Regions from separate parts of the Streptomyces sp. NBC_00209 genome, predicted to be linked through region 1. Evidence: riboswitches for the same ligand, from Rfam matches in the RefSeq annotation. Region 1 holds a riboswitch; each other region holds the start of a gene.

Evidence for each region. A riboswitch is a leader RNA that binds a small molecule or an ion and turns the genes downstream of it on or off. The one in region 1 is predicted to bind thiamine pyrophosphate.
Region 2: another riboswitch for thiamine pyrophosphate. It lies ahead of OG867_RS06960 (thiamine ABC transporter substrate binding subunit); the one in region 1 lies ahead of OG867_RS01320 (purine-cytosine permease family protein).
Region 3: another riboswitch for thiamine pyrophosphate. It lies ahead of thiC (phosphomethylpyrimidine synthase ThiC); the one in region 1 lies ahead of OG867_RS01320 (purine-cytosine permease family protein).
Region 4: another riboswitch for thiamine pyrophosphate. It lies ahead of thiO (glycine oxidase ThiO); the one in region 1 lies ahead of OG867_RS01320 (purine-cytosine permease family protein).

The regions. Positions count from the first base shown of each region.
Region 1 is NZ_CP108121.1:268,422-276,286, forward strand. Features, by position in the region: gene OG867_RS01280 (PadR family transcriptional regulator) at 1-439, shown strand, start outside; gene OG867_RS01285 (hypothetical protein) at 473-1,408, opposite strand; gene OG867_RS01290 (phosphatase PAP2 family protein) at 1,405-2,220, opposite strand; gene OG867_RS01295 (TetR/AcrR family transcriptional regulator) at 2,369-2,998, shown strand; gene OG867_RS01300 (SPFH domain-containing protein) at 3,205-4,212, shown strand; gene OG867_RS01305 (hypothetical protein) at 4,209-5,108, shown strand; gene OG867_RS01310 (NUDIX hydrolase) at 5,179-5,685, shown strand; gene OG867_RS01315 (FBP domain-containing protein) at 5,736-6,230, shown strand; TPP riboswitch at 6,274-6,367, shown strand; gene OG867_RS01320 (purine-cytosine permease family protein) at 6,358-7,752, shown strand.
Region 2 is NZ_CP108121.1:1,620,690-1,628,554, forward strand. Features, by position in the region: gene OG867_RS06955 (ABC transporter permease) at 1-728, opposite strand, end outside; gene OG867_RS06960 (thiamine ABC transporter substrate binding subunit) at 815-1,918, opposite strand; TPP riboswitch at 2,004-2,120, opposite strand; gene rlmN (23S rRNA (adenine(2503)-C(2))-methyltransferase RlmN) at 2,191-3,297, opposite strand; gene OG867_RS06970 (hypothetical protein) at 3,416-3,943, shown strand; gene OG867_RS06975 (phosphatidate cytidylyltransferase) at 4,009-5,106, opposite strand; gene frr (ribosome recycling factor) at 5,106-5,663, opposite strand; gene pyrH (UMP kinase) at 5,823-6,599, opposite strand; gene tsf (translation elongation factor Ts) at 6,756-7,592, opposite strand; gene rpsB (30S ribosomal protein S2) at 7,690-7,865, opposite strand, start outside.
Region 3 is NZ_CP108121.1:3,464,514-3,472,378, reverse strand. Features, by position in the region: gene OG867_RS15635 (IclR family transcriptional regulator) at 1-426, shown strand, start outside; gene OG867_RS15630 (SsgA family sporulation/cell division regulator) at 528-965, shown strand; gene OG867_RS15625 (YibE/F family protein) at 1,045-2,373, opposite strand; TPP riboswitch at 2,444-2,577, shown strand; gene thiC (phosphomethylpyrimidine synthase ThiC) at 2,570-4,363, shown strand; gene OG867_RS15615 (hypothetical protein) at 4,420-5,229, opposite strand; gene OG867_RS15610 (metallophosphoesterase) at 5,412-6,470, opposite strand; gene OG867_RS15605 (LacI family DNA-binding transcriptional regulator) at 6,646-7,758, opposite strand.
Region 4 is NZ_CP108121.1:5,374,067-5,381,931, reverse strand. Features, by position in the region: gene thiE (thiamine phosphate synthase) at 1-461, opposite strand, end outside; gene OG867_RS24435 (Rv2175c family DNA-binding protein) at 561-926, opposite strand; gene OG867_RS24430 (IS481 family transposase) at 984-1,937, opposite strand; gene OG867_RS24425 (NAD(P)/FAD-dependent oxidoreductase) at 2,059-3,291, opposite strand; TPP riboswitch at 3,374-3,485, shown strand; gene thiO (glycine oxidase ThiO) at 3,483-4,658, shown strand; gene thiS (sulfur carrier protein ThiS) at 4,655-4,873, shown strand; gene OG867_RS24410 (thiazole synthase) at 4,876-5,670, shown strand; gene pknB (Stk1 family PASTA domain-containing Ser/Thr kinase) at 5,852-7,786, shown strand; partial or broken gene OG867_RS24400 (endonuclease IV) at 7,795-7,865, shown strand, end outside.

The sequences.
Region 1 (7,865 bases):
GTCGGCGACGCACCAGCAGATCTACCGCGAGCTGGGCAAGCTGGAGCAGGCCGGGCAGATCAGGGCGCTGGAACCCGCGCAGCCGGCCCGGGGGCAGAAGAAGGAGTACGAGGTGCTGCCGGCGGGCCGCGAGGCGCTGTCCGTCTGGGTGGCCCGGCAGGAGGACCCCAAGCAGGTGCGCGATCCGCTGCTGCTGCGGATGCGGGCGGCGGCGGTCGTCGGGGCACCCGGCCTCGACGCGGAGCTGCGCCGGCATCTGGAGCTGCACCGGCGGCAGCTGGCGGAGTACCGGGAGATCGAGGTCCGGGACTTCCCGCCGGAGCGCGACACCCCCGGGGACCGGCTGCGGCACCTGGTGCTGCGGGGCGGCATCGACCTGGAGAACTTCTGGATCGGGTGGATCACGCGGGCGCTGGAGGACTACCCGGAGCCGATGTGAGCGTGCGCCCCGCAACTCGTACGGCGTACGGATTCAGTGGCGTCCCGCGCCGACCCGGCGGCGCTGCTCGCGGCGGGCGACCCGGGGGCTGCTGATGACCACCCGCGACGGGGTGGCCGGCGCGGCACCGGCCACCGCGGGCTCCGTCCGCGCCTGGGCTCGGGTCAGCAGGATCACGCCCCGGACCGCCGCCACCGTGCCGAGCAGCGCCGGGACCAGACCGATCGGTCCGCCCTGGAACCGCTCCCCCAGCAGCGCCAGGCCGATCGCCGCGGCGGCGACCGGGTTGGCGAGGGTGACGACGGCGAGCGGGGCTCCGAGACCACCCCGGTAAGCGGTCTGGGAGAGCAGCAGCCCGCCCATCGCGAACGCGGAGACCAGCACGGCGACGACCACCAGCCGCGCGCTGAGCAGCGGTCCGGTGTGGTCGGTGGCCGCGACGGTCAGGGTCTGGGTGAGCGCGGAGGCGACGCCGGACGTGATACCGGAGGCCGCCGCGTGCCGCAGCCCGGGGCGGGCGCCGGGGCGGCTGAGCCCGGCGACCAGCGCCATGGTCCCGGCGCCCACGGCCAGCGCCTCGGCCATGGTCAGGGTCTCGTGCGGAGCGGCGCCGCCCGCCGTAAGGAGCAGGGCGCCGAGGCCGAGCAGGGTGAGCAGCGTGCCGCGCCACTCGGTGACGGTGACCCGGCGGCCCGCCGCCCGGGCGCCGAGCGGGACGGCCGCGACCAGGGTCAGCGCGCCGAGCGGCTGGACCAGGGTGAGCGGGCCGTACTTCAGGGCGGCCACGTGCAGCAGGGCGCCGCCCGCGTTCAGGCCGACCGCGCACCACCAGGCGCCGCGCCCGAGGAGCCGGAGCGTGCCGGTGCCGGGCGCGGTGCGGCCGGCCAGCCGGGCCTGGGCGACCGCCGCGGCGGCGTAGGCGGCGGCGGAGACGAGGGAGAGGGCGACGGCGGCCAGGGTGGCGTTCACCGGTGCGCCCCGGAGGCGGCGTACACGGCGGCGTGCTCCCGCTGCCGTACGACGGACGGCCACGGCTGCGGCGGGCGGACCGGCTCGGCGCGCGGGAGGCGGAGCGCGGCGAGCGAGACGGCGAGCAGCGCGGCCACCACGATCGAGTCGAGCCAGTAGTGATTGGCGGTTCCGACGATGACGAACAGGGTGATCGCCGGATGCAGCAGCCACAGCCCGCGCCACCGGGAACGAGTGGCGACGACCAGGCCGACGCCGACCATGACGGCCCAGCCGAAGTGCAGCGAGGGCATCGCGGCGAACTGGTTGGCCATGGAGTCCGTGGCCGGCTGGGCCCCGTACACCGAAGGCCCGTACACCTGGCCGGTGTCCACGAGGTGGGTGGCGGCGAGCAGGCGCGGCGGGGCGAGCGGGAAGAGCAGGTGCAGGGCGAGCGCGGCGCCGGTGAGCGCGGCGAGGACGCGGCGCGCCCAGACGTAGTGGCGGGGGCTGCGCCAGTAGAGCCAGACCAGGAAGAGCAGCGTGGCCGGGAAGTGCACGGTCGCGTAGTAGGTGTTCGCCAGATGGATCAGCGTCTCGTTGTGCAGCAGCAGGCCCTGGACCGCGCCCTCGCCGGGCAGGTGCACGGCGCGCTCGACGTCCCAGACGTGGCCCGCGTTGCGGAACGCCTCGTCCACATGGCCGTTCGCGGCCCGGCGGCCGAGCTTGTAGATCAGGAAGAGCCCGACGACGAGAAGAAGCTCGCGGACCAGGGGCGGGCGGGCGAACGTGTCCGGCTTCCGATCGGCGGGCGTGGTGCCGGTGTACTTCACCCGGTGCCCCTCTGCTGATGCGCTTCGGCGGACGTCCGCCCGTATCGATACGCCAGTGTACCGATACGGCGGCGTATCGGTACACACGCGTATCGGTACACTGGCGTATCGATGGACCTCGTCGCAGAGTCGCAGAGAGGGAAGACACATGTCGCCGCAGCGGACCGAGCAGGAGCAGACCCCCGCGCAGCGCCGCTCGAAGATCACGCCGGAGCGGGCGCAGGAGCTCTACACCGCCGTGCTCGACATGCTGAGGGAGAACGGCTACGAGTCGCTGACGATGGAGGGGGTCGCCGCCCGGTCCCGTTGCGGCAAGTCCACGCTCTACCGCCAGTGGGGCTCGAAGCCCGAGCTGGTGGTGGCCGCCCTGCACGGCACCCGGCGCGGCGCCCTGCGGAAGATCGACACCGGTTCGCTGGCGGGTGACCTGCTGGAGGCGGCGCGGGCGATCGGCGAGGGCGCGGGCCGCGACACGCCTCTGATGCTGGCGCTGAGCCATGCGGCGCTGCAGAGCCCGGAGCTGCTGTGCGCGCTGCGCGAGTCGCTGATCCTGCCGGAGATGGCCGCGGTCGACGCGCTCGTACGACGCGGAGTGGAGCGCGGCGAGGTGGCGCCGGACAACCGGGCGGCGGAGTTCGTCTCCGCGCAGCTGCTCGGCGTGATGCGGGCCCGCCCGATGCTGGCAGGCACCCACGCGGACGAGACCTACCTCGTCCGCTTCGTGGAGGCCGCGGTCCTTCCCGCACTCGGCCTGGACGCCCCGGCGTCCGGGTCCTGACAGACGTGGGCCGTCGTCCGAGCGGATGACGGCGGCCCGCTCGCGCCGCACCGTGGGGACGGGGGCGGCGCGCACCCGGCCGGCCGGTGACTTCCCTGAAGTCACCGGCCGTTCGCGTACTCGGAACCTCCCTTATTCGTCCTCTTGACGATAAGGCGGGATTCCGCTTATCGTCGTCATGACGAAAACGACTTCAGGGGGTCCCCATGGCCGACATCACCCGCCGCTTCGGCCGGCGCCATCTCCGCTCGGCGCCCACCGCGCACATCCGCCACCACAAGCGCGGCAAGCTGACCCACGACGGGGCCGGACTGAGCTTCTGGTACCGGTCGCTGAGCGCCGCGCTCTCCGAGGTGCCGGTCAACGACCGCGAGCTGGCCATGGCGTTCCACGCGCGCACCGCCGACTTCCAGGACGTCACGGTCCAGGCCACCGTCACCTACCGGATCAGCGACCCCGCCGAGGCGGCCGCCCGCCTCGACTTCTCCATCGACCCGGACACCGGCGCCTGGCGCGGCGCCCCCCTCGAACAGATCGCCACCCTGCTCACCGAGACCGCCCAGCAGCACACCCTCGACGTGCTGGCCCGCACCCCGCTGGCCGGTGCCCTGGTCGACGGGGTCGCCGCCGTCCGCGAGCGGGTGGCGGCCGGTCTCGCCGCCGAGCCGAGGCTCCCCGCCACCGGCATCGACGTGGTCGCCGTCCGCGTCGTCGCCATCCGCCCCGAGGCCGAGGTGGAGCGCGCCCTGCGCACCCCCGCCCGCGAGCAGATCCAGCAGGAGGCCGACCGGGCCACGTACGAGCGGCGCGCCGTGGCCGTCGAGCGCGAGCGGACCATCGCCGAGAACGAGCTCGCCAGCCAGATCGAGCTGGCCCGGCGCGAGGAGCAGCTGGTCGAGCAGCGCGGCACCAACGCCCGCCGGGAGGCCGAGGAGAGCGCCGCCGCCGACGGGGTGCGCGCCGAGGCGGAGGCCGCCCGCACGGTGCGGCTCGCGGGGGCCGAGGCGGAGGCGGCCCGGCAGGTGGGCGCGGCGCGCGCCGAGGCGCAGGCGGCCTGGCTGCGGGCGCACGGCGAGGTGGAGGCCGCGACGCTGCACGCGCTGGCGGCCACCCGGCTCGCCGAGAACCTGCCGCACATCGACAGCCTCACCCTGTCGCCGGACGTGCTCACGGGCCTGCTCAGCAAGCTGGGCCGGCCGGAGGCCGGGGCGTGAGCCTGGCCCCGCGGGCGGTCCTCGTCCACCGCACCACGGAGTACGAGGAGCTTCTCGCCCGCCACGGCACGCACGGCCAGGCCGCGTTCCTCCTGGCCGCGCGGGGCCGGTCCATCGAGGAGGTGGCCCGGTGGCACGAGCGGACCCGGCAGGCCCTGGCGGATGTGGCAGCGGCCGTTCCGCTCACCTGGCGGCACTGCCGGGTGGAGCGGGCCGACCTGGACCGGTTCCTGTTCGCGCCGGAGGACGTGGTGGTGGTCGTCGGGCAGGACGGCCTGGTCGCCAACGCCGCGAAGTACCTCGCCGGCCAGCCGGTCATCGGCATCGACACCGATCCGGGCCGCAACCCCGGCGTCCTGGTGCGCCACCGGCCGGCCGACGCGGCGGCGCTGATGCGGGCGTCCGTGGTGCCGGCCGGGCGGGCCGACGCGCTGACGATGGTGGAGGCGGTGGCCGACGACACGCAGCGGCTGCTCGCCCTGAACGAGGTCTACCTGGGCCCGCCCGGCCACCAGACGGCCCGTTACCGGCTCGGGCCCGACACCGCGGACTCCCCCGCCGAGCCGCAGGCGTCCTCCGGCGTCCTGGTCGGCACCGGCACCGGGGCGACCGGCTGGCTGCGCTCGCTCTGGCAGGAGCGTCGCAGCCCCCTCCCGCTGCCCGGACCCGCCGATCCCCGGCTGCTCTGGTTCGTCCGGGAGGCGTGGCCCTCGCCGTCGACCGGCACCTCGTTCGTCGCGGGCGAGCTGGGGCCCGGGCAGGGGCTGCGGCTGACCGTGGAGTCGGACCGGGTGGTGGTGTTCGGCGACGGGATGGAGGCGGACGCGCTGGAGCTGACGTGGGGGCAGAGCGTACGGCTCGGCGTCTCCGAGACCTCGCTGCGGCTGGCGGTGTGAGCGCGGCGGCGGACACGGCATCCCCGTAAGCTCCTCAACGCCCACCGCCCCGCCCCTTCAGAGGAGCAGCATGGCCACCGAGGACCCCCTCGCCCCTTCCCGTAACACCCGGCCGCCCAAGGCCCAGGCGGCGCTGGGGGTCGGGGTGATCGTGCAGGACGCGCAGGGCCGGATCCTGCTCGGCCGGCACCACAGCGGCACCTGGGAGCTGCCCGGCGGCAAGGTCGACCCGGTACCGGAGTCCGTCGCGGCGGCCGCCGTGCGGGAGCTGCGCGAGGAGACCGGGCTGACGGTCCCCGAGGACCGGGTCACCGTCTTCGCGATGCTGCACGACGCCCTCGGCGGCATCAACCGCGTGACGATGGCCGCCCTGGTGCGCGTGGACACCGGCGCGGCGCGGGTGACCGAGCCGCATCTGATCAGCACCTGGGAGTGGACGCCGCTCGACGCGCTCCCGTCGCCGCTCTTCGACCCGTCGGCGCAGATCCTCGCGACCTGGCGCCCGGACCTCGGCATCCCGCATCAGCCCGTTCACCGGCTCCCCCTCGCGACCGAGAAGCCCCAGGTGAGCCCCTAAGCAAATTAATCGTTTGCCTAGGGGCCATAGGCAGAGTTAGCTTCGTGGGTATGAAGGCCCTGACCGAGCAGGACATCCGCTCATCGTTCGTGAATTGCTCCAAGGGGGAAGCCAAGCGCCTGCCGCTCCCCCGCGATTTCGAGGAACTGCCGTGGGACGACCTCGACTTCCTCGGCTGGCGCAACCTGTCCGCGCCGGGACGCAGCTACATCGTCACCGAACACGAGGGCAGGCCCGCCGGGATCTCGTTGCGCTTCCCGTCGCAGCAGCGCGGCTTCCTGCACCGGAGCATGTGCTCGCTCTGCCTGACCACGCACCCGGGCAGCGGGGTCTCCCTGATGACCGCCCGCAAGACCGGTCCCGCCGGGCGTGACGGCAATTCCGTCGGCCTGTACATGTGCACCGACCTGGCCTGCTCGCTGTATGTGCGCGGGAAGAAGACGGTGGACTCCGGGGCCCGCTTCAAGGAGAGCCTGACCACGGAGGAGCAGATCGCGCGCACGGTCGGCAATCTCCACGCGTTCGTGAAGAAGCTCTTCAGCTGACCCTCGCGACGACATCGGGCGGGCCGGCGCTATTCTGGCCGCCACACCGGACACGGGGTGCCCCGCACGGGGCTGAGATCACACCCGTCGAACCTGAACCAGTTAGCACTGGCGGAGGGATGTCTTCATGTCGTTGCCGTATGCCCAGGACGAGCGCGCCGCTTTCGGCGGGCGGATGCCCACCGCCCCCGGCGATCTGCGCATCGAGGCGAACGGGATAGCCCCGGTCCCCGAGGACCGCCGCTACGGCCGGGCGGGCCGGCTGTTCACCGTCTGGTTCGCGCCCAACCTGACCATGACCGGCGTCTTCACCGGCACCGTCGGCATCGCGCTCGGCCTGGACTTCGCGACCGCGCTCACCGCCGTCGTGCTCGGCACCCTCGTCGGCGCCGCGCCGACCGCGTATCTGGGCACCTGGGGCAGCCGCACCGGGTCCGGGCAACTGCCGCTCGCCCGGCTGGCGTTCGGACCGGGCGTCGTGCTGCCGGGCGCCCTGCAATGGCTGTCGTCCATCGCCTGGGACGCCCTGATCGGTCTGTTCGGCGGGGACGCGCTGGCACAGCTGTGCGGCTGGCCGTTCTGGCTGGGGGTGCTGGTCATGATGGCCGCGCAGGGTGCGCTCGGGGTGCTGGGTTACGAGGTGATCCACCGGCTCCAGACCGTGATGACGTTCGCCCTGGCCGCCGCCTTCGCCGTGCTCGCCGCGAAGCTCCTGAACGGGGTGGACCCGGTGACCGCTCCGGCCGTGCACGGCGCGGACCGGGCCGGGGCGTTCGTCCTGACCTGCACCATCGCCCTGAGCCTGGCGCTGTCCTGGGCGCCGTACGCGAGCGACTTCAGCCGCTACCTGCCGCGCGAGACGTCCCGGCCGCGCATGTTCTGGTGCACGCTGGGCGGGATCAGCGCCTCCTTCGTGGCGGTCCAGACGATCGGGCTGTGGGGTGCGTCGGTCTTCACGGACCAGACCGCGCGCGGCATCGACTCGCTGCTCGGCGGGGGCGCGCTCGGGGCGTTCGGGCTGCTCGCGGTGGCGCTGGCCGCACTGTGCAGCAACGCGATGAACGACTACAGCGGTTCGCTCGCGTTGCAGACCATGGGGGTACGGCTGCCGCGTCCGGTGGCCGCGGCGCTCGCCGCCGCCCTGGGGTTCCCGCTGGTGCTGTGGATGCACGCGGCGGACACGACCGCCCGCTTCCAGAACGTGCTGCTGCTCGTCGGCTACTGGATCCCCGGCTTCGTGGCGATCGTGTCCGTGGACTGGCTGGTCCGCGCCCGGGCCCGGCGGGGCGCCCCCGTCGACCTCGCGGCCGAGCACGCCCGGCCGCGCCCGTGGTGGCCGGCGCTCGCCGCGTTCGCCGTGGCCTTCGCGGCGGCGGTGCCGTTCATGAGCACCGGGCTGTACGTGGGGCCGGTGGCCGAGGCGTTGCACGGGGCGGACCTGGCGTACGGGGTGGCGTTCCTCGTGGCGCTCGCGGTGTACGCCCCGCTGCGGATGCGCCGGCCACGGCCGCCAACTGCTTGACCGCCACGCGTCGTCTCCTCCCCCGGACCGACGCGGCGCGAGGGACACCATCGACCGGGTAGGTGACAGCTCCGCGGCCTCTGAACCGCGTGGCGCGGCGCGGAATCGGGCCT
Region 2 (7,865 bases), 1.4 Mb from region 1:
AGGATCGCGCCGACGGCGGCGAACTGCACGAGCGTCAGCACGGCGGCCGTGGGCAGGGCGAGCAGCTGCGCGGTCTGCCGGTAGATCTCCACCTCCAGCGTGGAGAAGCCGGGACCTCCGAGGATCTGTACGACCCCGAAGGAGGTGAAGGTGAAGAGGAAGACCATCAGCGCGGCGGCGGCCACGGCTGGGGCGAGCGCGGGCAGCGTGACGCGCCGCCACGCGGTGAACCGGCTCGCCCCCAGCACCCGGGCGGCCTCCTCCTGGCGCGGGTCGAGCTGCGCCCAGAGCCCGCCGACGGTCCGCACGACGACCGCGTAGTTGAAGAAGACGTGCGCCAGCAGGATCGCCCACACCGTGGTGTCGAGCCGTACGCCCCACAGCTCGTCCAGCAGCCCACCGCGTCCGAGCAGCGCGAGGAACGCGGTGCCCACGACGACGGTCGGCAGCACGAACGGCACCGTGACCACGGCCCGCAGCACCTGCTTGCCGGGGAAGTCGAACCGGGCGAAGACATACGCGCCGGGCAGCGCGATCAGCAGGGTCAGCGCGGTCGAGGCGAGCGCCTGCCACAGCGTGAACCACAGGACGTCCCGGATCTCCGGCCGGGTCAGCACCTCGCCGAACCGGCCGAACTGCCAGACGCCGTCCGCCTTGAGCCCCCGGCCCACGATCGCGGCGACCGGGTAGGCGAAGAACACGGCGAAGAACGCGACGGGCACGGCCATCAGGCCGAGCCGCACCGCGGTCCCGCGCCGGGCCCGGGCGCGTGCCGACCTCCCGCGCGCGCCCGGTCCGCGTACGGGAGTCTTCGCTACTTCACTACGAGCGAGGACCATGACTGGACCCACTGCTCACGGTTCTTGGCGATGGCGTCCGGGGCGACGGTCGCCGGCTTCTCCGCGGTGGCACCGAACTCGGTGAAGAGCCCGGGCACCTTCGCGTCCTTCGCGACCGGGCTGACGAACATGGTGAGCGGCATGTCCTCCTGGAACTTCTTCCCGATCAGGAAGTCCAGCAGGGCCTTGCCGCCCGCCTCGTTCTTCGCGCCGTCCAGCAGACCCGCGAACTCGATCTGGCGGAAGCACGTCCCGGTGGCGACCCCGGTCGGCGCGGTCTTCGGCCGCGGGTCCGCGTACAGCACCTCGACGGGCGGGCTGGAGGCGTAGCTGACGACGAGCGGGCGGTCGGCCTTGGCCTTCCTGCCGCCGGCCGAGCCGGAGAACTCCTCGTTGTACGCCTGCTCCCAGCCGTCCACGACCTTGACGCCGTTGTCCTTCAGCTTCTTCCAGTAGTCCTGGTAGCCGTCCTCGCCGAAGGTGCCGACGGTGCCGAGGAGGAAGCCGAGGCCGGGCGAGGAGGTCGCGGCGTTCTCGGTGACGAGCAGGTCCTTGTACGCGGGCTTCGCCAGGTCGGCGAAGGTCTTCGGCGGCGCGAGCTTCTTGTCGGCGAAGTACTTCTTGTCGTAGTTGACGCAGATGTCGCCGGTGTCGACCGGGGTGACCCGGTGCTTGTCCGCGTCCAGCTGGACATCGGCCGGGACCCGGTCCAGGCCCTTGGCCTCGTACGGCGTGAACAGGCCGTTGTCGAGGGCGCGCGAGAGCAGGGTGTTGTCGACGCCGAAGAACACGTCGCCGCGCGGGGAACCCTTGGTCAGGATCTCCTGGTTCAGGGCGGCGCCCGCGTCCCCGCTCTTGAGGACCTTGACGGTGTAGCCGGTCTCCCGGGTGAACTCCTTCAGCACGTCCTTGGAGGCGTTGAAGGAGTCGTGGCTGACCAGGGTGACGGTCTTGGAACCGGAGCCCTTGGTCGAACCGGAACCGGACGCCGAGTCGTCGGAACTTCCGCAGCCGGCCAGCGCGGTGACGCCGAGCGCGGCGGCGACGGCCGCCACCGCGGCCTTCTGGGTGGTGCTCATGTGTGATTCCTCCTGGAGTGACCAGGAAGAGACGCGGCCCTGCCCGCACACCGGCGCGGAGCCGGAAGCGGGCAGGGCGCAACAGCTTGAGTATGGTCCGAACTTCCTACCCGGAATGACCCGGGCGAGGTTCAGAGGGTCTGCGGCCAACCTGTCCTTGGTGCCGCACTCTCAGCGCTGTGGCGCTCCCCTGTCGGAATATGCAGTTGATTTCGGCCCCAGGCTACACGGCCGTTTTCGGCCGTGACCCCGGGCACCGACGGTCGCCCGCCTCAGCGCTCGGAGGCCGCCAGCTGCCCGCAGGCGCCGTCGATCTCCTGGCCCCGGGTGTCCCGGACGGTGACCGGCACGCCGTGGTTCGCGATGGCCTCCACGAACGCCCGCTCGTCCTCGGGCCGCGAGGCGGTCCACTTGGAGCCGGGCGTCGGGTTGAGCGGGATGAGGTTGACGTGGACCCGCTTGCCCTTGAGGAGGCGGCCCAGCAGGTCTCCGCGCCACGCCTGGTCGTTGATGTCGCGGATCAGGGCGTACTCGATGGAGATGCGGCGGCCCGACTTCTCCGCGTACTCCCACGCGGCGTCCAGCACCTCGCGCACCTTCCACCGGGTGTTCACCGGCACGAGGGTGTCGCGCAGCTCGTCGTCCGGGGCGTGCAGCGAGACCGCGAGGCGGCACTTGAACCCCTCGTCGGCGAACCGCAGCATCGCGGGCACCAGGCCGACGGTGGACACGGTGATCCCGCGCTGCGAGAGGCCGAGGCCGTCGGGCTCCGGGTCGGTCAGCCGGCGGATCGCGCCGACGACGCGGTTGTAGTTGGCCAGCGGCTCGCCCATGCCCATGAACACGATGTTGGACAGCCGGGCGGGGCCGCCGGGGACCTCACCGTCGCGCAGGGCCCGCATGCCGTCCACGATCTGGTGGACGATCTCCGCGGTGGAGAGGTTCCGGTCGAGACCGGCCTGCCCGGTCGCGCAGAACGGGCAGTTCATCCCGCAGCCGGCCTGCGAGGAGATGCACATCGTGACCCGCTCCGGGTAGCGCATCAGGACGGACTCGACCAGCGTCCCGTCGTGCAGCTTCCAGAGGGTCTTACGGGTGGTGTCGTCGTCGCAGCTGACGTGCCGGACGACGGACATCAGGTCGGGGAACATCGCCTCGGCGAGCTTGTCCCGCGATCCGGCCGGGATGTTGGTCCACTCGGCCGGGTCGTGCGCGTACCGCGCGAAGTAGTGCTGCGAGAGCTGCTGGGCGCGGAACGGCTTCTCGCCGACCGCGGCGACGGCCTCCCTGCGCTCGGCGGGCGTGAGGTCGGCGAGGTGCCGCGGCGGCTTCTTGGCTCCGCGGGGCGCGACGAAAGTGAGTTCTCCGGGCTTAGGCATGGTTCCTCCAGTGTCGCAGACGCGCGGAGGTACCCCGGTGCGTCGCGGTGAGGGACGGCTCACGGGGTAACCGGAACACCACAGGGAGTTCGTAGCCGCCGCGCAGGAGGTAGGTGCCGTGCACACCGTCAAACACTGGTTCAACGACAGCCTGATCGGGCAGGGCGTGGTGGTCTTCGGACTCGGCGTGGGTCTGAACGCACTGTTACGCCACGACGAGCATCCGGCCATGTGGCTGGTCCAGGGCGCCGTCTACACCGTCGTCGTGATGGTGGCCCTGGTCCTCCAGCGGAGGCGGACGAGCCGGGTCACGGGCGCCTCCCCGAGCGCCGTCGCCGGGCTCCTGCGGAAGATCCGCCACCACGAGGTGCCGCGCGACCCGCAGGAGCGGGCCGTGCTGCGGCGACTCGTCGACGACCAGCTGGGCCGGATCGAGCGGGGCAAGCGGTGGCTGCCGTACTGGCTGGGCGCCATGGGCCTGGTCGCCATCGGTCTGCTCGTCCTGGGCGCCACCCGTGGCTCCCTCGGGTACGCCCTGCTCTTCGCCGCCTTCGTGGCGGTGTTCTGTGCCTGGATCCTGTGGATGCGCCGCCGGGCGGTGGCCCTCTACCGCGACATGCGGGTGGCGCTGCGCGAACAGGGCTGACGCCACATGGCTGAGGGGCCACCGCTCGCGAGCGGTGGCCCCTCAGCCATGTGCGGACGCCGGTCTCAGCCGGAGCCGACGAACAGCACGAGCAGCAGCCAGACCACCGGGGCGGTCGGCAGCAGGGAGTCCAGCCGGTCCATGATCCCGCCGTGGCCGGGCAGCAGCGTGCCCATGTCCTTGATCCCGAGGTCCCGCTTGATCATGGACTCGCCCAGGTCGCCCAGGGTGGCGCTGGCCGCGACCGCGAGGCCCAGCAGCAGCCCCTGCCACCAGGAACCGTCATCGATCAGGAACTGCATGCACAGCGCACCGGCCACCATGGCGAAGGTGACCGCTCCGAACAGGCCCTCGCGGGTCTTGCCGGGGCTGATGCGCGGAGCCAGCTTGTGCTTGCCGAACCGCCAGCCGACCGCGTACGCCCCCGTGTCGCTGACCACGGTCAGCAGCAGGAAGGTCAGCACCCGCTGCGGGCCGTCGTCGGCTTTCAGGAGCATGGCGACGAAGGTGGCCAGGAAGGGCACGTAGAACGCGGCGAAGATGCCCGCCGTGACGTCCCTGAGGTAGTCCTCGGGCGGCTGCGCCATCCGCCACACGAGCACCGCCAGGGCGGTCAGGGCCATGGCGATCCAGGCGCCCTCGGCCTCGCGCGCGTATCCGGCGATCACCATGGCGGCGCCGCCGACGGCGAGCGGCACGAGGGGCGCCTTGATGCCCTTGCGCTCCTCCAGCCGGGAGGTGAGCTCCCAGAGGCCGACCACGACGGCGAGCACGATGACGCCGACGAAGACGGCCTTGACGAAGAAGAGCGAGACGACGACCAGGGCGCCGAGCCCCAGACCGACCCCTATGGCGGCTCCCAGGTCCCGGCCCGCGCGCTTCTTCTGCGGAGGCGGGGGCGGGGGCGGCGGCGCGGTCGGCATGGGCTCCTGCGGCTTCTCGTCGCGGAACAGAGGGCCGCCGCTCAGGCGTCCGGCCCTCTGTTCCCGGTGATCACGGTCTTCAGCGTCTCTACCTGCGTCGGGAACGTCCGGCACGATGGGCATGGGCCGAGTCTGCTGGGCGTCGTGCACATCGTAGGCAGGACCCGCCGCAGCACCCTGCATCTCCGGCGTGACCCGGTGACCGGCGCCCTGCGGAGCGCCCCAGGAAGAGTCGTTCATCAGACTTCGAGCAGCTCGGCTTCCTTGTGCTTCAGCAGCTCGTCCACCTGCGCGACGTACTTCGCGGTGGTGTCGTCGAGCTCCTTCTCTGCGCGGCGCACCTCGTCCTCGCCGGACTCCTTGTCCTTGACCAGCTTGTCGAGCGCTTCCTTGGCCTTGCGGCGGACGGCCCGGATCGAGATCTTGGAGTCCTCGGCCTTGGCCTTCGCGACCTTGATGTAGTCGCGGCGGCGCTCCTCGGTCAGCTCGGGGAAGTTGACCCGGATGATATTGCCGTCGTTGCTCGGGTTGACGCCGAGGTCCGAGTCGCGGATGGCCTGCTCGATGTTGCGCAGCGCGGTCTTGTCGAACGGCGTCACGACGGCCATACGGGGCTCGGGCACCGAGAACGAGGCCAGCTGGTTGATCGGGGTCGGCGCACCGTAGTAGTCGGCGACGATCTTGTTGAACATCGCCGGGTGCGCACGGCCGGTGCGGATCGCGGCGAAGTCCTCTTTCGCGACGACGACGGCCTTCTCCATCTTCTCCTCGGCCTCGAGGAGGGTTTCTTCGATCACCACGTGCTCCTGCGTGTCTTGAACGGGCCCGGCGGGGGCCCGGCGGGTCCTGCGTCGCGTCCTCACCTGCACGGTGTCCGACCGGCAGGCCGTTGTCCATTGTCCGGGGCGGTCCCGCGCCCCTGTTCCACCGGGCCTCACCGGTGGACGCGCCGATGGTCAGGCGCGGGTGTCCTGGTCGCTCACGAGCGTGCCGATCTTCTCACCCTTGACGGCGCGGGCGATATTGCCTGCGGCGGTGAGCTCGAAGACGAGGATCGGCAGCGCGTTGTCACGGCAGAGCGTGATGGCGGTGGCGTCGGCGACCTTGAGGTCGCGGGCGAGCACCTCGCTGTACTCCAGCGCGTCGAACTTGACCGCGGCGGGGTTGGTCTTCGGGTCGGAGTCGTAGACCCCGTCCACGCCGTTCTTCCCCATGAGCAGCGCCTCGGCGTCGATCTCCAGGGCGCGCTGGGCGGCGGTGGTGTCGGTGGAGAAGTAGGGCATGCCCATGCCCGCGCCGAAGATCACGACGCGGCCCTTCTCCAGGTGCCGCACGGCGCGCAGCGGGATGTACGGCTCCGCGACCTGGCCCATGGTGATGGCGGTCTGGACGCGGGAGTCGATGCCCTCCTTCTCCAGGAAGTCCTGGAGGGCGAGGCAGTTCATCACGGTGCCGAGCATGCCCATGTAGTCGGAGCGCGCCCGGTCCATGCCCCGCTGCTGGAGCTCAGCGCCGCGGAAGAAGTTGCCGCCGCCGATGACGATCGCGATCTCCGCGCCGTCCCGGACGACCGCGGCGATCTCGCGGGCGATGGCGTGCACGACGTCGGGGTCGACACCGAGGCCCCCGCCGCCGGCGAACGCCTCCCCGGACAGCTTCAGCATGAAGCGTCCGCGCACCTTGCCGTCCTCGCGCTTGTCGTCGTCTTTGGCGGCGTCCGCGCCCTTGTTCATGGGGATTCTCCTCGTGCGCATACGAAGGAGGCCATTGCCGGTGGGTCTGGTGTCCCTTGCGGCAATGGCCTCCTCGTCAGATCTGCGGTCGTACGGCGGTGTGCGGCCGTCGACTGCACCAGACCCTACCGGGTCCGCCGTTTTTCGCGGACGGACTCAGATGCCGACCTTGATACGCGTGAAGCGCTTCAGGGTGACACCGGCCTCGTCCAGAACCTTCTGGACCGACTTCTTGTTGTCCAGCGCGTACGGCTGGCCGAGGAGGGTGGCCTCCTTGAAGAAGCCGTTGACGCGACCCTCGACGATCTTCGGGAGGGCGGCCTCGGGCTTGCCCTCGGCGCGGGTGGTCTCCTCGGCGACGCGACGCTCGGCCTCGACGACCTCGGCCGGGACGTCCTCGCGGGAGAGGTACTTCGGCGCGAAGGCGGCGATGTGCTGGGCGAGGCCCTTGGCCAGGTCGGCGTCGGCCTTGTCCAGCTCGACCATCACACCGATCTGCGGGGGCAGGTCGGGCATGGTGCGGTGCATGTAGACCGAGACGAAGGCACCCTGGAACTGCGCGAAGCGGTCCAGGACGATCTTCTCGCCGAGGTTGGCGTTGGCCTCGTCCACGTACGCCTGGACGGTCTTGCCGGGCTCGATCTCCGAGGCGAGCAGCGCCTCGATGTCGGCCGGGGAGGTCGCGGCGACGTGCGCGGCGAGGGCGTTGGCGACGGCCTGGAACTTGTCACCCTTGGCGACGAAGTCGGTCTCGCACTTGAGCTCGACCAGAACGCCGGAGGTCTTGTCCTCGGAGACGAGGGAGACGACCGCGCCGTTCTCGGCGGAACGGCCCTCGCGCTTGGCGACGCCCTTCTGGCCCTTGATACGCAGCGCCTCGACGGCGGCGTCGACGTTGCCGTCGGCCTCGTCAAGAGCCTTCTTGCAGTCCATCATGCCGGCGCCGGTGAGCTCGCGGAGCTTCTTGACGTCAGCGGCGGTGTAGTTCGCCATGAGTCTGTGTTCTCTCTCGAAGTCTGAAAGATCTACGGGTGGACGGCGGGGGCGGTGCCAGTGCACCGGCCCCCGCCGTCTTCAGCCGTGACGGGTGTCAGCCCTGCTCGGCGTCCGAGGCCGGGGCCTCGGCCTGCTCGGCCGGCGCCTGCTCGGCCGGGGCGTCGGCCTGCTCGGCGGCGATGGCCTCGGGCTGCGCGTCGGCAGCGGCGTCCTTCTCGGTCTCGACGGAGGACTGAACCTCGGCGTCGGCCTTCTTGTCGCCCTCGAGCA
Region 3 (7,865 bases), 3.2 Mb from region 1:
ATCGAGCTCCTCGCTGTGGCGGACACCCCCGAGCGGCCGGCGGTCGACGAATGGGCGGCGTTCCGCGAGACCGGGCACGCGCACGCGATCGGTCAGTGTCTGCTGAGCCGGCTGGACGAGAAGGCCCGTGAGGACCACCTGGACCGGCACCCGGTGCGCCCGCTGACCCGGTACTCGGTGCGCGACCGTGCGGCGTTCCTCACCCGGCTGCGGTCGCTGGAGCGTACGGAACCGGTCATCGAGCGGCAGGAGTACGCGCTCGGGACCGTCTGCGCCGCCATCCCGATCACGGCCGGATTCACCGCCGCAGCGATGGCCATTTCGGTACCCCTCCACGAGGAGGATCGGTTGCTGCCCGCAGTCGAACGACTACGCGGTGAAGTGTCTAGCCTCTTGCGTTCGTTCGTGTTCTCTATCAGTATCTGAAAAATCACTCCTTGTGATCTGCTATCGCGTGCACCACGATGGCGTCAATAGGGCCATGGGGGATCATTCCTGGCCAGATTCATCTACTGCGGGGTTGAACGATGCGCGAGTCGGTTCAAGCTGAGGTCATGATGAGCTTCCTCGTCTCCGAGGAGCTCTCATTCCGTATCCCGGTGGAGCTCCGGTACGAAGTGTGCGATCCGTACGCGATCCGGATGACCTTCCATCTGCCCGGCGACGCCCCCGTCACCTGGGCCTTCGGCCGTGAGCTGCTGCTCGACGGCCTCAACAGCCCCAGTGGCGACGGCGATGTGCACATCGCGCCGACCGAGCCTGAGGGGCTGTGTGATGTACACATCCGGTTGCAGGTGGGCGCCGACCGTGCGCTCTTCCGGGCGGGCACGGCACCTCTTGTCGCCTTCCTCGACCGTACGGACAAGCTGGTGCCGCTCGGGCAGGAGTGCACGCTGGGTGACTTCGACGGCAACTTGGAGGAGGCGCTGGGGCGCATTCTGGCCGAAGAGCAGAACGCGGGCTGAAGCGGTCCACGGCCCGGGAGCCGTCTTGGCACTCGAACACGACACCTGCCGATCGGGTGAATCACGCTGTGTGTTCAGGTCACGACCTCGCCCGCCGTCGCCGGCCCCTGCCGCTCCGCACGGGTGCCGAAGCCCCGGCTTCCGCGCCGACCCCCGTGCGGTCCGCGGAGACGACCAGCGCCGCGAGCGCTGTCGTCACCGGCACGGAGGCGACCAGTCCGATCGAGCCCACGAGGGTGCGCACGATCTCCTCCGCCACCAGCTCGCTGTTGGCGACCGTCCCCACACTGCTCTGCGCGACCGTGAACAGCAGCAGGAGGGGCAGCGCGGCGCCCGCATAGGCGAGCACCAGGGTGTTGACCACGGAGGCGATGTGATCGCGGCCGATTCTGATCCCTGCCCGGTAGAGCTGATTCGCACTCATGGTGGGGTTCGCCTGGCGCAGCTCCCAGACCGCCGAGGTCTGGGTGACCGTGACGTCGTCAAGCACTCCCAGGGAGCCGATGATGACGCCGGCCAGCAGCAGTCCGCTCATGTCGATGTGCGGATACAGGCCGTGGATGAGGCCGGTGTTGTCGTCGGTGTTCCCGCTCAGGCTCGCCCAGCCGATGAAGAGCGAGCCCAGCAGCCCGATCAGGACCAGTGAGATCAGGGTGCCGATGACGGCGACGGAGGTGCGGGCGGTCAACCCGTGGCAGATGTAGAGCGCGATCAGCATGATCGCTCCGGCCCCGACGACCGCCACCAGCAGCGGATTCGAGCCCTGAAGTATCGCCGGAAGGATGAACAGGGTCAGTACGGCGAACGACAGGGCGAGCGCCACCAGGGCCATGACCCCGCGCATCCTGCCCACGAGCACCACCGCGAGGGCGAAGATCCCGGCCAGCAGTATCAGCGGGAACTTCCGGTTCACGTCCGTCACGGAGTACTGGAGGTCATGGGGCGCGTCGGGGGCGTACGCCACCACCACCCCCTGGCCCTCCCGCAGTTGCCTCGGCGCGTCCGGCTGCACGACTTCGACGAACCGGCGCCCCGAGTCGGGGCCGGTGGTGACCTCGACGGTGGCCTTCTCGCAGAGTCCGCCGGAAGCCGACCGGCCCTCGGGGGGTTGGGTCTCGCCGCTGACGGGAAGCTGGGCGGCGTTCACGTCCTTGCAGTCGACCTCGACGACGCTCACCACCTTTCCCTGCTGGGTCTGCCGGTCGAAACCGACGCCGGTCCGTTCGTGCGCCGGCGCACCATTCGGCCAGAGCACCACGAGACCGACGAGTACGGCGGTCGCGAAGGGGATCAGCACGGCGGCGATCACCTTGCGCAGATGGGTGGAGACGGGTGCGGCCGGGCCATGGCTGTGCGTGTGCGCGTGCTGATGGCCCTGCGGTTCTGAGTCGCGATGAGGGGGCGTCACCGGCCGATCATCGCAAGAAGGACGGGGCCCTCTGTTCAGCTCGCCCGTCCGAGGGCTAGCGTGGTGGCACCTTTGCACACGCGGGAGCTCGGAGCACCGGGCTGAGAGGGCGCTGACCGCCGTACGACCGTACGGGAGACGCTGCGCCGACCGCCGAACCTGTTACCGGGTAATGCCGGCGTAGGGAGTAGGTCTCATGACCACATCGGACACACGCACGCCTGCCTCCAATCAGGGCGACGAGGCCGGGAAGTCCATCGGCTGGCACAAGGGATACGTCCAGGGGCCGCGCCCCGACATCCGGGTGCCGGTCCGCCAGGTGCGCCTGACCAACGGCAAGGACATGACGCTGTACGACACGTCCGGGCCGTACACCGACCCCGCGGCCGAGACCGACGTCCGGCGCGGCCTCGCACCGCTCCGGGAGAACTGGATCATCGCCCGCAGCGACACCGAGGAGTACGCGGGCCGCCCCGCCCGCCCGGAGGACGACGGGCTCAAGCACACCTCGCCGCGGGGTGGGCTGCGCAATCTGGACGCGGTGTTCCCCGGTCGGCCGCGCCGCCCGCGGCGGAGCCGGGACGGCCGCCCCGTCACCCAGCTCGCGTACGCCCGCAGGGGCGAGATCACCCCGGAGATGGAGTACGTCGCGGTCCGCGAGAACGTGCCGGCGGAGGTGGTGCGCGAGGAGATCGCGGCCGGCCGCGCGGTGCTGCCCGTCAACGTCAACCACCCGGAGACCGAGCCGATGATCATCGGAAAGCGGTTCCTGGTGAAGGTCAATGCCAACATCGGCAACTCCGCGGTGACGTCCTCCATCGAGGAGGAGGTGGACAAGATGACGTGGGCGACCCGGTGGGGCGCGGACACGGTCATGGACCTTTCCACCGGCCGCAACATCCACACCACCCGTGAGTGGGTTCTTCGCAATTCACCCGTGCCGATCGGAACCGTCCCCCTTTACCAGGCCCTTGAGAAGGTCGACGGACGGGCGGAGGAACTGACCTGGGAGATCTACAAGGACACCGTCGTCGAGCAGGCCGAGCAGGGCGTGGACTACATGACGGTGCACGCCGGCGTACGCCTGCCGTACGTGCCGCTGACCGCCCGGCGCAAGACGGGCATCGTCTCCCGGGGCGGCTCGATCATGGCGGCGTGGTGCCTGGCGCACCACAAGGAGTCGTTCCTGTACGAGCACTTCGAGGAGCTCTGCGAGATCCTCGCCGCGTACGACGTGACGTACTCACTGGGCGACGGGCTGCGCCCCGGGTCGATCGCGGACGCCAACGACGAGGCCCAGTTCGCTGAACTGCGCACGCTCGGCGAACTGAACGCGGTCGCCAAGCGCTTCGGCGTGCAGACCATGATCGAGGGCCCGGGGCACGTCCCGATGCACAAGATCAAGGAGAACATCGACCTTCAGCAGGAGATCTGCGAGGAGGCGCCGTTCTACACGCTCGGCCCGCTGACCACCGACATCGCGCCGGCGTACGACCACATCACCTCGGGCATCGGCGCCGCGATGATCGCCTGGTGGGGGACGGCGATGCTCTGTTACGTGACGCCCAAGGAGCACCTGGGGCTGCCGAACCGGGACGATGTGAAGACCGGGGTCATCACGTACAAGATCGCGGCCCATGCCGCCGACCTGGCCAAGGGGCATCCGGGGGCGCAGGAATGGGACGACGCGCTGTCGGACGCCCGGTTCGAATTCCGCTGGGAGGACCAGTTCAACCTGGCGCTCGACCCGGACACGGCGCGGGAGTTCCACGACGAGACGCTGCCGGCCGAGCCCGCGAAGACGGCGCACTTCTGCTCGATGTGCGGTCCGAAGTTCTGTTCGATGAAGATCAGCCACAGCATCACCGAGCAGTTCGGCGGCGCGAACGGCGCGGAGGCGACGGCCGAGGAGATCGCCGAGGGGATGCTCGGCAAGTCGCGTGAGTTCGCTGCGGGCGGGAACCGGGTCTATCTGCCGTTGTCCGACTGACCTGGCACGGGACCGGCCGCGCACGGCTCCGGCGCCTTCCGCCGGGGCCGTGGCGGTCAGTCCAGTTCGTGCTCGGGACCGCCGAAGTCGGGGCTGGTGAAGTCCGGGCTGCTGTACGTGGGGCGGGGCGCCGCCGCCGGGCCCTCGTCCGGCCCGGCGAAGTCGGGCCTGCTGTAGCCGATCTTGGGAAGGCGGCCCGTGGGGCGGTGCGGGGCCGGGACCGCAGGACCGGCGGGCTCGGTGAGCGCGTCGCGCAGGAAGGGCACGATGCCCCGCTCCAGCAGCGCCTGCCGCCAGACGTCCTTGGCGAGGGCCACGTCGTCGGGCAGTTGCTCGCGGGCTTCCCGGGCCGGCAGGGACGTCGAGCCGTTGCGCAGGGCTGCGATGAGCAGGCCGATGGCGGCGACGAAGATGGCGGCGGCTGTGACGGCGGCGAAGAACCAGCCCGCGTCCACCATGGGACCGGCGAAGGCCGGTGGTGGCTCCAGCATCTTCAGGAGGTAGCCGACCAGCAGGAATATGGCCGCCGCCGTACCCGCCAGCATCGGCGCCAAAACGGTGACGACCGCTCCTAGGCCGGCGCCCGACTGACCGAGGCCGTCCGAAGCCGTGCCGGAAGCCGTGTCCCGGTCGGTGGTGCGTGCTTCGTCACGGGCCTTCACGTACTGCTCGTACTCGGCGGCGGCCGTGACGGTGATCAGGGCGACGGCCGCCAGCGCCATGGTGCGCAGCTGGGCGGCGCTGAGGCGTTCACCGACGGCGGCCAGTTCCGGTCGTTCGTGTGCGTGACGCAGTGCGTCGTCGAGGAGCCGTTCGTACTCGGGCCGGTCCTCGGTCAGCAGGTGCGGAGCGCTGTTCATCTGCATCCCCCGATGCTCCGTCGGGCCTGTGTGCCCGCTGGGTCCGGGCAGTTTGGGCGGAAACGGAGGAGAGCCTGCTACTGATAGGCCGATGGTAGAGCGCGCACAGCACGGGGTGACAGAGGGTTTCCGGAAATAGCCCCAGTACTCGGCGTGGTCAGCTCGGGATGCGTCTTCCCCGCGGGGCGTCAGTCATGCAGGGGGAGTTGGACGACCAGTAGCTTTCCGGCCATGGTCACCCCGCCGTCCATGGCGATGGCGAGCCCGTCCGCGTACACATGCGGCCCGTCGACCTGCGGCCCGGCGCCGTCCTCGCCGTCCTCGGAGCCGACCTCGCCGGTCAGGTACGGGATGGGGCTGTGACCATGGACGACGCGCCGGCCGCCGTAGGCCGCCATCAGCTCCTGGACGGCCTGAGCGCCCGAGTCGTCGCGGAAGGCGAACCGCTTGGTGAGCTTGCGGAACAGGTCCCAGCACTCGTCGGCGTCGTTACGCGTGAGGATGGCGTGGACCGTGTCGTTGACGTCCTCGATGGTGGAGCCGTAGTCGAGGTACGCCGTCGTGTCCGAGTGCATCAGGAGGTGCCCGTCCTCCTCGACGACGGCGTCGAGCCGGGACATCCACTGGAGGTGGACGTCCTGAAGGCGCTCCATGTCCGTCTTCTGCCCACCGTTGAGCAGCCAGGCGGCCTGGAAGGTGGCCGTTCCCGCGCCGGAGTTCACCGGGGTGTCGCCGAACCGCTTGGCGCCGATGAGCAGCAGTTCGTGGTTGCCCATCAGGGCCTTGCAGTAGCCGCCGGCGGCCGCGGCCTCGGCGGAGAGCCGCATGACGAGGTCGATGACGCCGATGCCGTCGGGGCCCCGGTCCGTGAAGTCGCCGAGGAACCAGAGGCGCGCGTTGCCCGCCGCCCAGCGGCCTTCGGAGTCGATCAGGCCCTGTTCCGCGAGGGCGGCGAGCAGCTCGTCCAGGTAGCCGTGGACGTCACCGACCACGTACAGGGGGCCGAGGCCCGGGTCGGCGGAGGGGCGCGGTTCGGGCACGGGCTGCACCTGGGCGGGTTGGTCGACGCTGATGACGGGAAGGTCGCGCGCCGTCGGGGTGTACCCCTCCGGCGTTTCGCCCTCGGGGAAGGCGTTCCCCGAGGGCGGCGACGCGGGTGGCGCGGGGGACTGCGCATAGGGCGGTACGCGGAAGTCGCGCAACGTCGCCGTCCGCACCGCGGGTTCCTGACCGGCCCCCTGTGTCATCGACCCCTCCACACCACCGTCGCGCCGCCGTACACCTGACGGGCCCTGCTGGTCGGGTTGGTCCGCGGTGTCGTGCGCCCATCATAGGAATGCAGATCGTGCTCTGGGACGCACCAGGGGTGGTGAATCCTTCCGCATGCCAGGTTCGTCGGTCGATTGGTCCTAATTGGGATGATCAGTCCCCTGCCGGGGAGCGCGGCGCACTGACCGTGGTGCGGGGCGGGCGGCGTTGCGAGGACGTCCGGACGATGAGCTCCGTCGGCACCACCCGTTCCACCGGACCGTCCTGGTCCACTCCCTCGATGGCGTCGATGAGCAGTTGGACGACTGCCGTGCCGATCCTCCGCGGCTTCAGCGAGAGCGTCGTGATGGGCGGCTCGGTCGTCGCGTACACCGTGGATTCGCTGCAGCAGACGAGCAGCAGGTCCTCGGGGACGCGCAGGCCGTAGCGGCGTGCGGCCGCCAGCAGGTCCGTGCCGTTGGGGTCGAAGAGCCCGTAGACGGCGTCGGGCCGGTCCGGACGGGCCAGCAGCCGGTCGGCGGCCACCGCCCCCGCGCACGGGTCATGGGCGGGATAGGACTCGTAGACCGGATCCTGTCCCACGCGCTCGCACCAGTGCAGGTAGGCGGTGGTGGAGAGCCGGGTGTACGTGTCGGTGGTGGTGCCGGTGAGCAGTCCGATACGGCGGGCCCCGGCGGCGGCGAGATGGTCGAGGAGGTCGAGCACGGCGGCCCGGTGGTCGTTGTCCACCCAGGCGGTCACGGGCAGCGATCCGGCGGGGCGGCCGTCGGAGACGACGGGCAGCCCCTGGCGGACCAGCTCGGAGACGACCGGGTCCTGGTCGGACGGATCGATGACGACGGTGCCGTCGAGCGCCACGTTGGACCAGACGTCGTGGCGCGAGGTCGCCGGCAGGATGACCAGGGCGTAGCCGCGGGCGAGGGCCGCTGAGGTGGCCGCTCTCGCCATTTCCGCGAAGTACGCGAACTCGGTGAAGGTGAAAGGTTCATCCCCGTACGTCGTCACGGTCAGGCCGATGAGGCCGGACTTGCCGGTACGGAGCGTGCGGGCCGCTGCGGAAGGGCGATAGCCCAGGCGCTCTGCGACCTCGCGGACATGGCGGCGGGTGGCGTCCGGGAGCCTGCCCTTGCCGTTGAGCGCGTCGGAGACGGTCGTGATGGAGACGCCGGCCGCGGCGGCCACATCCCGGATTCCGGCACGTCCCTGCCTGCCGCCGCGCCGGGGGGTCTCCGTCCGGCTCACCTGGTGCTTCCCTGCTGCTGTCATGGCGAGCCGATAGTAGGGGTCGGGCGGGGCATTGGTCCGGTCGCATATTCACGCGTTGACAGGCACGTTTCTGCAAGGTCATAAGGCGGCAATCGGCTTATGAAGCA
Region 4 (7,865 bases), 5.1 Mb from region 1:
GGGGTTGGCCAGCAGGGGCCGGTGCAGAAGTAGTCCACGCCGGGCTCGGTGACGGCGGCGTCGACCTCGGCCTCGGCGTGCGTGGAGCGGCCGATGACCGGCTCGGCGCCGATGATCGCGCGGGCGGCGGGCACGGGCAGGTCGCCCTGGCCCAGGTGCAGCACGTCGGCGCCGATGGCGTGAGCCACGTCCGCCCGGTCGTTGACGGCGAGGAGCTTGCCGTGACGCTTGCAGGCGTCCGCGAGGACCGCGAGGTGGTCGAGCTCCTCGCCCGCCTCCATGCCCTTGTCGCGGAGCTGGACGATGTCCACGCCGCCGGCGAGGACCGCGTCGAGGAAGTCGGGCAGGTCGCCCTGGCGCCTGCGCGCGTCCGTGCACAGGTAGAGCCGGGCGTCGGACAGCGGCGTGCCAGGCGTTGCGGACCAGACGGGACTTTCCGGATACGGCCTCGGCGTGGACATGGTGCGGTTCCCCCCCGGGGAAGACGGTGACGGCGGATCAGGGTACGGCGCGGGGCAGCGGGCCGCCCGCTCGGGCGATGCGGCCCGCTGCCCGGCCGGTCAGACGGCGAGCGCCTGGGCGCGGCGCTTCACCTCCGTGCCGCGATTCTCACTCAGTGCCTGCGCGGGCGTGCCCGGCAGGGACGGGTCGGTGGTGAAGAGCCATTCGAGCATCTCCTCGTCGGAGTAGCCGTCGTCCCTCAGGAGCGTCAGGGTCCCGGAGAGGCCCTTTACCACCTTGTCGCCGTCGATGAAGGCGGCGGGCACCTGAAGCGTCCGGTTCTCCCCACGGCGTACGGCGATGAGCTGGCCCTCCTTGACCAGCTGCCGCACACGCGTCACCTCGACATCGAGCATTTCCGCGATGTCGGGCAGGTGGAGCCAGGCGGGGACGAGTGCATCGGTCTTTGCGTCAATCTCGGTCACGGGACAAGCCTGCCATCCCGGACTGACAGCCGAAACCCGGACTCGGCTCTTCAGGCCCTAGGTGTACTGACCCGTGAGGTTAGGGACGCGGCTGGCGGGTGGTTGGCCCTTGAGCGCGGTGTGTCCGCGGTGGTGATTGTAGGTGTGGAGCCATTGTGGGAACGCGTCGCGGCGTTCTTGTTCTGATCGGTAGGGGCGTGCGTAGGCCCATTCGTCGAGCAGGGTGCGGTTGAGGCGTTCGACCTTGCCGTTGGTCTGGGGGCGGTAGGGGCGGGTGCGTTTGTGGGCGATCCCGGCCGCTGCGAGCGTGTCGCGCCAGGTGTGGGACTTGTAGCAGGAGCCGTTGTCGGTCAGGACGCGTTCGACGGTGATGCCTGCGCTGGTGAAGTAGGCGTGGGCGCGGGTCCAGAAGGCGGTGGCGGTTTCCTTCTTCTCGTCGGTGAGGATCTCGCTGTAGGCGAGGCGGGAGTGGTCGTCGACGGCGGTGTGGATGTAGCTGTAGCCGGCGTTCGAGCGGGTCTTGCGGCCGGCCTGGCGGCCCAGGGCCTTGTGGCCTCCGCCGTCGGGGATGTTGCCGAGCTTCTTGATGTCGACGTGTACGAGTTCGCCGGGGCGGTCGCGTTCGTAGCGGCGTATGACGTGTCCGGTGGCGCGGTCGAGGTGGGTGAGGCGGGCCAGGCCGAAGCGGACCAGCACGCGGTGGACGGTGGAGGGGACCAGGCCCAGCAGGTGGGCGATGCGGGCCGGTCCCCACCGGCGCAGGAGTCGGACCTTGATGATCCGGCGTTCGGTGCGGGTCGGGGTCCGTCGTGGGCTGTGGTGGGGGCGGGAGGAGCGGTCGGTCATGCCGGCCTCGCCGAGGTCCCGGTAGCGGCTCGCCCATCGTTGGGCGGTGGTGGGTGAGACCTGGAAGCGCTCGGCCGCCCGCCGCAGGGGCCAGCCGTCCTCGACGACGCAGTGGGCCAGACGCAGGCGGCCGGTCTCGGTCAGGGGTGCATTACGGTGGGGCACGAGGGCCTTTCTGGTCGGTGCAGATGTCGCAATCCACACCGAACCCGGAAGGCCCTCACCCGTTCAAGATCCCTCAGCCGAGATATGGCTCACCCGTCCACAACCTCCTCGGACAGAACACCTAGGGCAGGACCGCCGACTTGAGCGGTACGGAGGGGTCTGCGGCCCGGTCCGCGTCGATCCGGGCCCTCGCCTCGACGAGCCGGCGCCCCTGGGCCAGGTCGCGCGGGCGGCTCACCGCGAGCACCGCGACCAGGTCGCCGTCGCGCAGCCAGCACACCGACCAGGCGGGCCCGGCCGGGTCGCCGCGCCACAGCAGGGTGTCCGCGTCCGCGTGGTGTCCGGCGTACTGCACGAACCGGCCGAACTGCTCGGACCAGAAGTAGGGCACGGGGTCGTACGGCGGGATGCCGGCGCCCTCCGTCGCGATGTGCGCGGCGGCGGTCCTGGGCCCCTGGAGGGCGTTGTCCCAGTGGTGGACGACCAGGCGGGTGCCGTAGCGGGCCGAGGGGAAGGAGGCGCAGTCGCCGACCGCGTACACATCCGGCAGCGAGGTGCGCAGCGCCGCGTCGGCGGTCACCGAGCCCTCGGGCCCGAGCGCGATGCCGGAGCCGGCGAGCCAGCCGGTGGCGGGGCGGGCGCCGATGCCGACGACGACCGCGCCGGCCGGGAGGGTGCGCCCGTCGGCGAGGACCACCGTGCCGGGCTCGACGCGGGCGACCCGGGCGCCGGTGAGGAGCCGGGCGCCGCTCTCCTCGTACCAGGCGGTCATCGGGGCGGCGACCTCGGCGGGCAGGGCACCGGCCAGGGGTCGGTCCGCGGCCTCCACGACGGTGACCTCGCAGCCGGCGGCACGGGCGGCGGTGGCGAACTCGGCGCCGATCCAGCCGGCGCCGACGACCACGACGGGGTGCCCGGCTTCGAGGACGGGGCGCAGCCGGGCCGCGTCGTCCAGGGTGCGCAGCAGGTGGACGCCGGGGACCCCGGCGGAGCCGGGCAGGGCGACGGGTTCGGCGCCGGTGGCGAGGACCAGGACGTCGTAGGGGACCGGGCCCTCGGAGGTGTCGAGTTCGTGGTCTCCGGCGCGGACTCCGGTGACCTCGCAGCCCAGGCGCAGGGCGATGTCCAGCCCCTCGAAGTCGATGTCGAAGGCGGACTCCTCGGCCTTGCCGAGCAGCACCGCCTTGGACAGCGGGGGCCGGTCGTAGGGTTGGTGGGGTTCGGCGCCGATCAGCGTGACGGGGCCGGTGAAGCCCTGTTCCCGCAGGGCGACGGCGGTCTGCACGCCCGCCATGCCCGCGCCCGCGACGACGACCCGGCGTTCCGTCCGCTCTGCCCGCTGCTGCTCGCTCACCTGTCCACCCTACGTAGCTGACGATCCATCAGGAAGAGCGCCCCCTATCCGGTCCGCCGGGTGAGGTCGTTAGGCTGGCCACCGTAAGACACGCGGGAGCCCGGGCGCACCGGGCTGAGAGGGAGGCTGGCGGCCTCCGACCGTACGAACCTGATCCGGGTCATGCCGGCGAAGGGAGGGGCTGGACACCCATGCGCACCCATCCCACCGAAGGGTCCGACGTCCTCGTCATCGGGGGCGGCGTCATCGGCCTGGTGACCGCCTGGCGGGCCACGCGGCGCGGTCTGACCGTCGCGCTCGCCGACCCCGAGCCGGGCGGCGGAGCGGCCCGGGTCGCGGCCGGGATGCTGGCCGCCGTCACCGAACTGCACTACGGCGAGGAGACACTGCTCGGGCTCAACCTCGCCTCGGCCCGGCGCTATCCGTCGTTCACGGCCGAGCTGGAGGAGGCGAGCGGGCAGGACATCGGCTTCCGCGCCTGCGGCACCCTGGCCGTCGCGCTCGACGCGGACGACCGCGCCCATCTGCGCGAGCTCCACGAGCTGCAACGCCGCTCGGGCCTGGAGTCGGAGTGGCTGACCGGGCGCGAGTGCCGCCGCCTGGAACCGATGCTCGCCCCGGGCGTGCGCGGCGGCCTCCGGGTGGACGGCGACCACCAGGTCGACCCGCGCCGCCTCGCCGCCGCGCTGCTCACCGCGTGCGAACGGGCCGGAGTGGTCTTCCACCGCCACCGCGCCGACCGGCTCTCCGTGGTCGCGGACCGGGCCGTGGGGGCCGTGCTCGACAACGGTACGGAGGTGGCCGCCGATCAGGTCGTGCTCGCCGGGGGCAGCCTCAGCGGCCGGCTCGCCGGGGTCCCCGCCCACGTCCTGCCGCCGGTGCGCCCGGTCAAGGGCCAGGTGCTGCGCCTCACCGTGCCCCCGGCGTACGCCCCCTTCCTCTCGCGCACCGTGCGCGCGGTGGTCCGGGGCAGCCACGTCTACCTCGTACCGCGCGAGAACGGTGAGCTGGTCGTCGGCGCCACCACCGAGGAGATGGGCTGGGACACCACCGTCACCGCGGGCGGGGTCTACGAGCTGCTGCGCGACGCCCACGAGCTGGTGCCCGGCATCACCGAGCTGCCGCTCACCGAGACCCGCGCCGGCCTGCGCCCCGCGTCGCCCGACAACGCCCCGCTGCTCGGCCGCACCGCGCTGCCCGGCCTCCACCTCGCCACCGGCCACGGCCGCAACGGCGTGCTGCTCACCCCCGTCACCGGGGACGCCATGGCGTCGCTGCTGGCCGGCGGCGAGCCGCCCGAGGCGGTCCGCCCCTTCTCCCCCGGCCGGTTCGCCCCGGTCCCCGCACCCCAGGAGCAGCCCGCATGACCGAGCCCACCCCGCTCACCGTGTCCGTGAACGGCGCCCCGGCCGCCGTCGCGCCGGGCACCACCCTGGACGCCCTGGTCGCGACGCTGACCGACGCGACGGCGGGGGTGGCCGCCGCACTCAACGAGACCGTGGTGCCGCGTGGCCAGTGGCCCGCCGCCGCGCTCGCCGACGGCGACCGGGTCGAGGTCCTGACCGCGGTCCAGGGAGGCTGACGATGTCCGACGATCTGCTCACCCTCGGCGGCAGCGACTTCGCCTCCCGGCTGATCATGGGCACGGGCGGGGCGCCCAGCCTGGACGTGCTGGAGCGGTCTCTGATCGCGTCCGGCACCGAGCTGACCACCGTCGCGATGCGCCGCCTCGACCCGACCGTGCAGGGCTCGGTGCTCTCCGTACTGCGGAAGCTGTCCATCCGGGTGCTGCCGAACACCGCCGGCTGCTACACCGCCGGGGAGGCCGTGCTCACCGCCCGGCTGGCCCGTGAGGCGCTGGGCACGGACTGGGTGAAGCTGGAGGTGGTGGCCGACGAGCGGACGCTGCTGCCGGACCCGGTCGAGCTGCTGGACGCCGCCGAGATCCTGGTGGACGACGGATTCACGGTGCTGCCGTACACCAACGACGACCCGGTCCTGGCCCGGAAGCTGGAGGACGTGGGGTGTGCGGCGGTCATGCCGCTCGGCTCCCCCATCGGCTCGGGCCTGGGCATCCGCAACCCGCACAACTTCCAGCTGATCACCGAGCGGGCCGGGGTGCCGGTGATCCTGGACGCCGGCGCCGGGACCGCGTCGGACGCGGCGCTCGCGATGGAGCTGGGCTGCTCGGCGGTGATGCTCGCCTCGGCGGTGACCCGGGCCCAGGAGCCGGAGCTGATGGCCGCCGCGATGCGGCACGCGGTGGAGGGCGGGCGGCTCGCGCACCGGGCCGGACGCATCCCGCGCCGCCACTTCGCGGAGGCGTCGTCGCCGACGGCCGGGCGGGCGGTGCTCGATCCGGAGCGGCCGGCGTTCTGAGGGCGAAGGGCCGCCCGGTCCGGACCAACGTGCCGAAATCCACAGTTCCGGAGCCTGGGAGCCGTGGGAAGCCGGGATTCCGGGCTCGGGCGGCGCGCCCCTGTCACGGCTCGGCTTCAGTCCTGCGCCGGGTTCGCTGCACAGCGGCGGGCCTGTCCGCGGCGGCTCGTAGACTCGCATGGTGGATACGACCCTCCAGGACCCCCTCGTCGGGCAGCTGCTCGACGGCCGCTACCGCGTCGATGCCCGCATCGCCGTGGGCGGCATGGCCACGGTCTACCGGGCCATGGACATGCGGCTCGACCGGGTGCTCGCCCTCAAGGTGATGCACCCGGCGCTGGCGACCGACGCCTCGTTCGTCGAGCGCTTCATCCGCGAGGCCAAGTCGGTGGCGCATCTCGCCCACCCCAACGTGGTCGGGGTCTTCGACCAGGGCGCCCAGGGTCAGTACGTCTATCTGGCCATGGAGTACGTCGCCGGGTGCACGCTGCGCGATGTGCTGAGCGAGCGCGGCGCGCTCCGCCCCCGGGCCGCGCTGGACATCCTGGAATCGGTCCTCGCCGCCCTCGGCGCGGCGCACCGGGCGGGCTTCGTGCACCGCGACATGAAGCCGGAGAACGTGCTGATCGGGGACGACGGCCGGGTCAAGGTCGCCGACTTCGGCCTGGTCCGGGCCGTGGACACGGTCACGAACACCACCGGGACAATCCTCGGCACCGTCTCGTACCTGGCCCCGGAGCAGATCGAGCACGGCACGGCGGACACCCGCGCCGACGTGTACGCCTGCGGCGTCGTGCTGTACGAGATGCTGACCGGCGCCAAGCCGCGTGACGGGGAGTCCGCCGCCCAGGTCATCTACCAGCATCTGCACGAGGACGTGCCGCCCCCGTCCGCCGTCGTCCCCGGCCTCGCGCCCGAGCTGGACGCGCTGGTGGCGAGCGCCACCGCCCGGGACCCGGAGGCCCGCCCGTTCGACGCGGTGGTGCTGCTCGCCGGGGCCCGCCGGACGCGCGCCGCCCTCACGGACGCGCAGCTCGACGCCGTACCGCCGCAGGCGCTGCCGGAGCCAGGACCGGACGGCGGGGCGGAGCGGTCCGACGCGCGGACGACGGTGATCCCGCGGGTCCTGCCCAGGGACCTGGGCACCGCCCACCACACCAGCCGGCTGGAGATGCCCCCGCCCCCGCAGCACCCGCTGCCGCCCCGCCGGACCGGGCCGCTCGGCGGCGCCCGGCGCGGGCTGATCGCGGCGGTCCTGGCGGTGCTCGTCGTCCTGGGCGTCGGCGGCGGCGTCTGGTACATCAACTCCGGACAGTTCACGAAGGTCCCCTCGCTCCTGGGCCAGACCGAGAAGACGGCCAAGGAGCGGCTCTCCGGCGCCGGCCTGGAGCTGAAGGGCGTGGAGCGGGCCTTCAGCGACACCGTCGACCGGGGCAAGGTGATGAGCAGCGACCCCGAGTCCGGCGCCCGGATCAGGGGCAACGGCTCGGTCTCGCTCGTCGTCTCGCGCGGCCCCGAGATCATCCAGGTGCCCGATGTCGCGGGCGACCGGCTCGCCGACGCCAGGCAGCGGCTGAAGAAGGCGGGCCTGCTCCCGGGCATGGTCACCAAGGAGTTCAGCGAGGACGTGGCGGCCGGCGAGGTGCTGCGTACGGATCCGGAGGCGGGCACCGACCGCCACCCGGACTCGGCGGTCGCGATCGTCGTCTCCAAGGGCAGCCGCGTCGACGTCCCCGATGTCACCGGACTCTCCGTCGACGACGCCACGGACACGCTGGCCGACGAGGGCCTGAAGGTGAAGGTGAAGCCCGGCCGGGTGCACTCGCCGGAGGACGAGGGCGACGTCGCCGTCCAGTCACCGAAGGAGGGCGACGAGGCGGCCGAGGGCGACACCGTGACGCTGACGATCTCCGACGGGCCACGCATGGCCGACGTGCCGGACGTGGTCGGTATGGACGTGGACGACGCCGAGGACGAGCTGAAGGCCGCGGGCTTCGACGTCAAGGTCGACCGCGGCTTCCTCTCCTTCAGCGACAAGGTCTCCAGCCAGTCCGTGGACGGCGGCGACCGGGCCCCCGAGGGCAGCACCATCACCATCAAGACCAAGGGACTGTAGAGATCCGTATGCGCAACCCAGTCGGCGGCCGTGTCCCCGTGACCGGCGGTCTCGCCGAAGTCGGTCTCCCCCACACCCG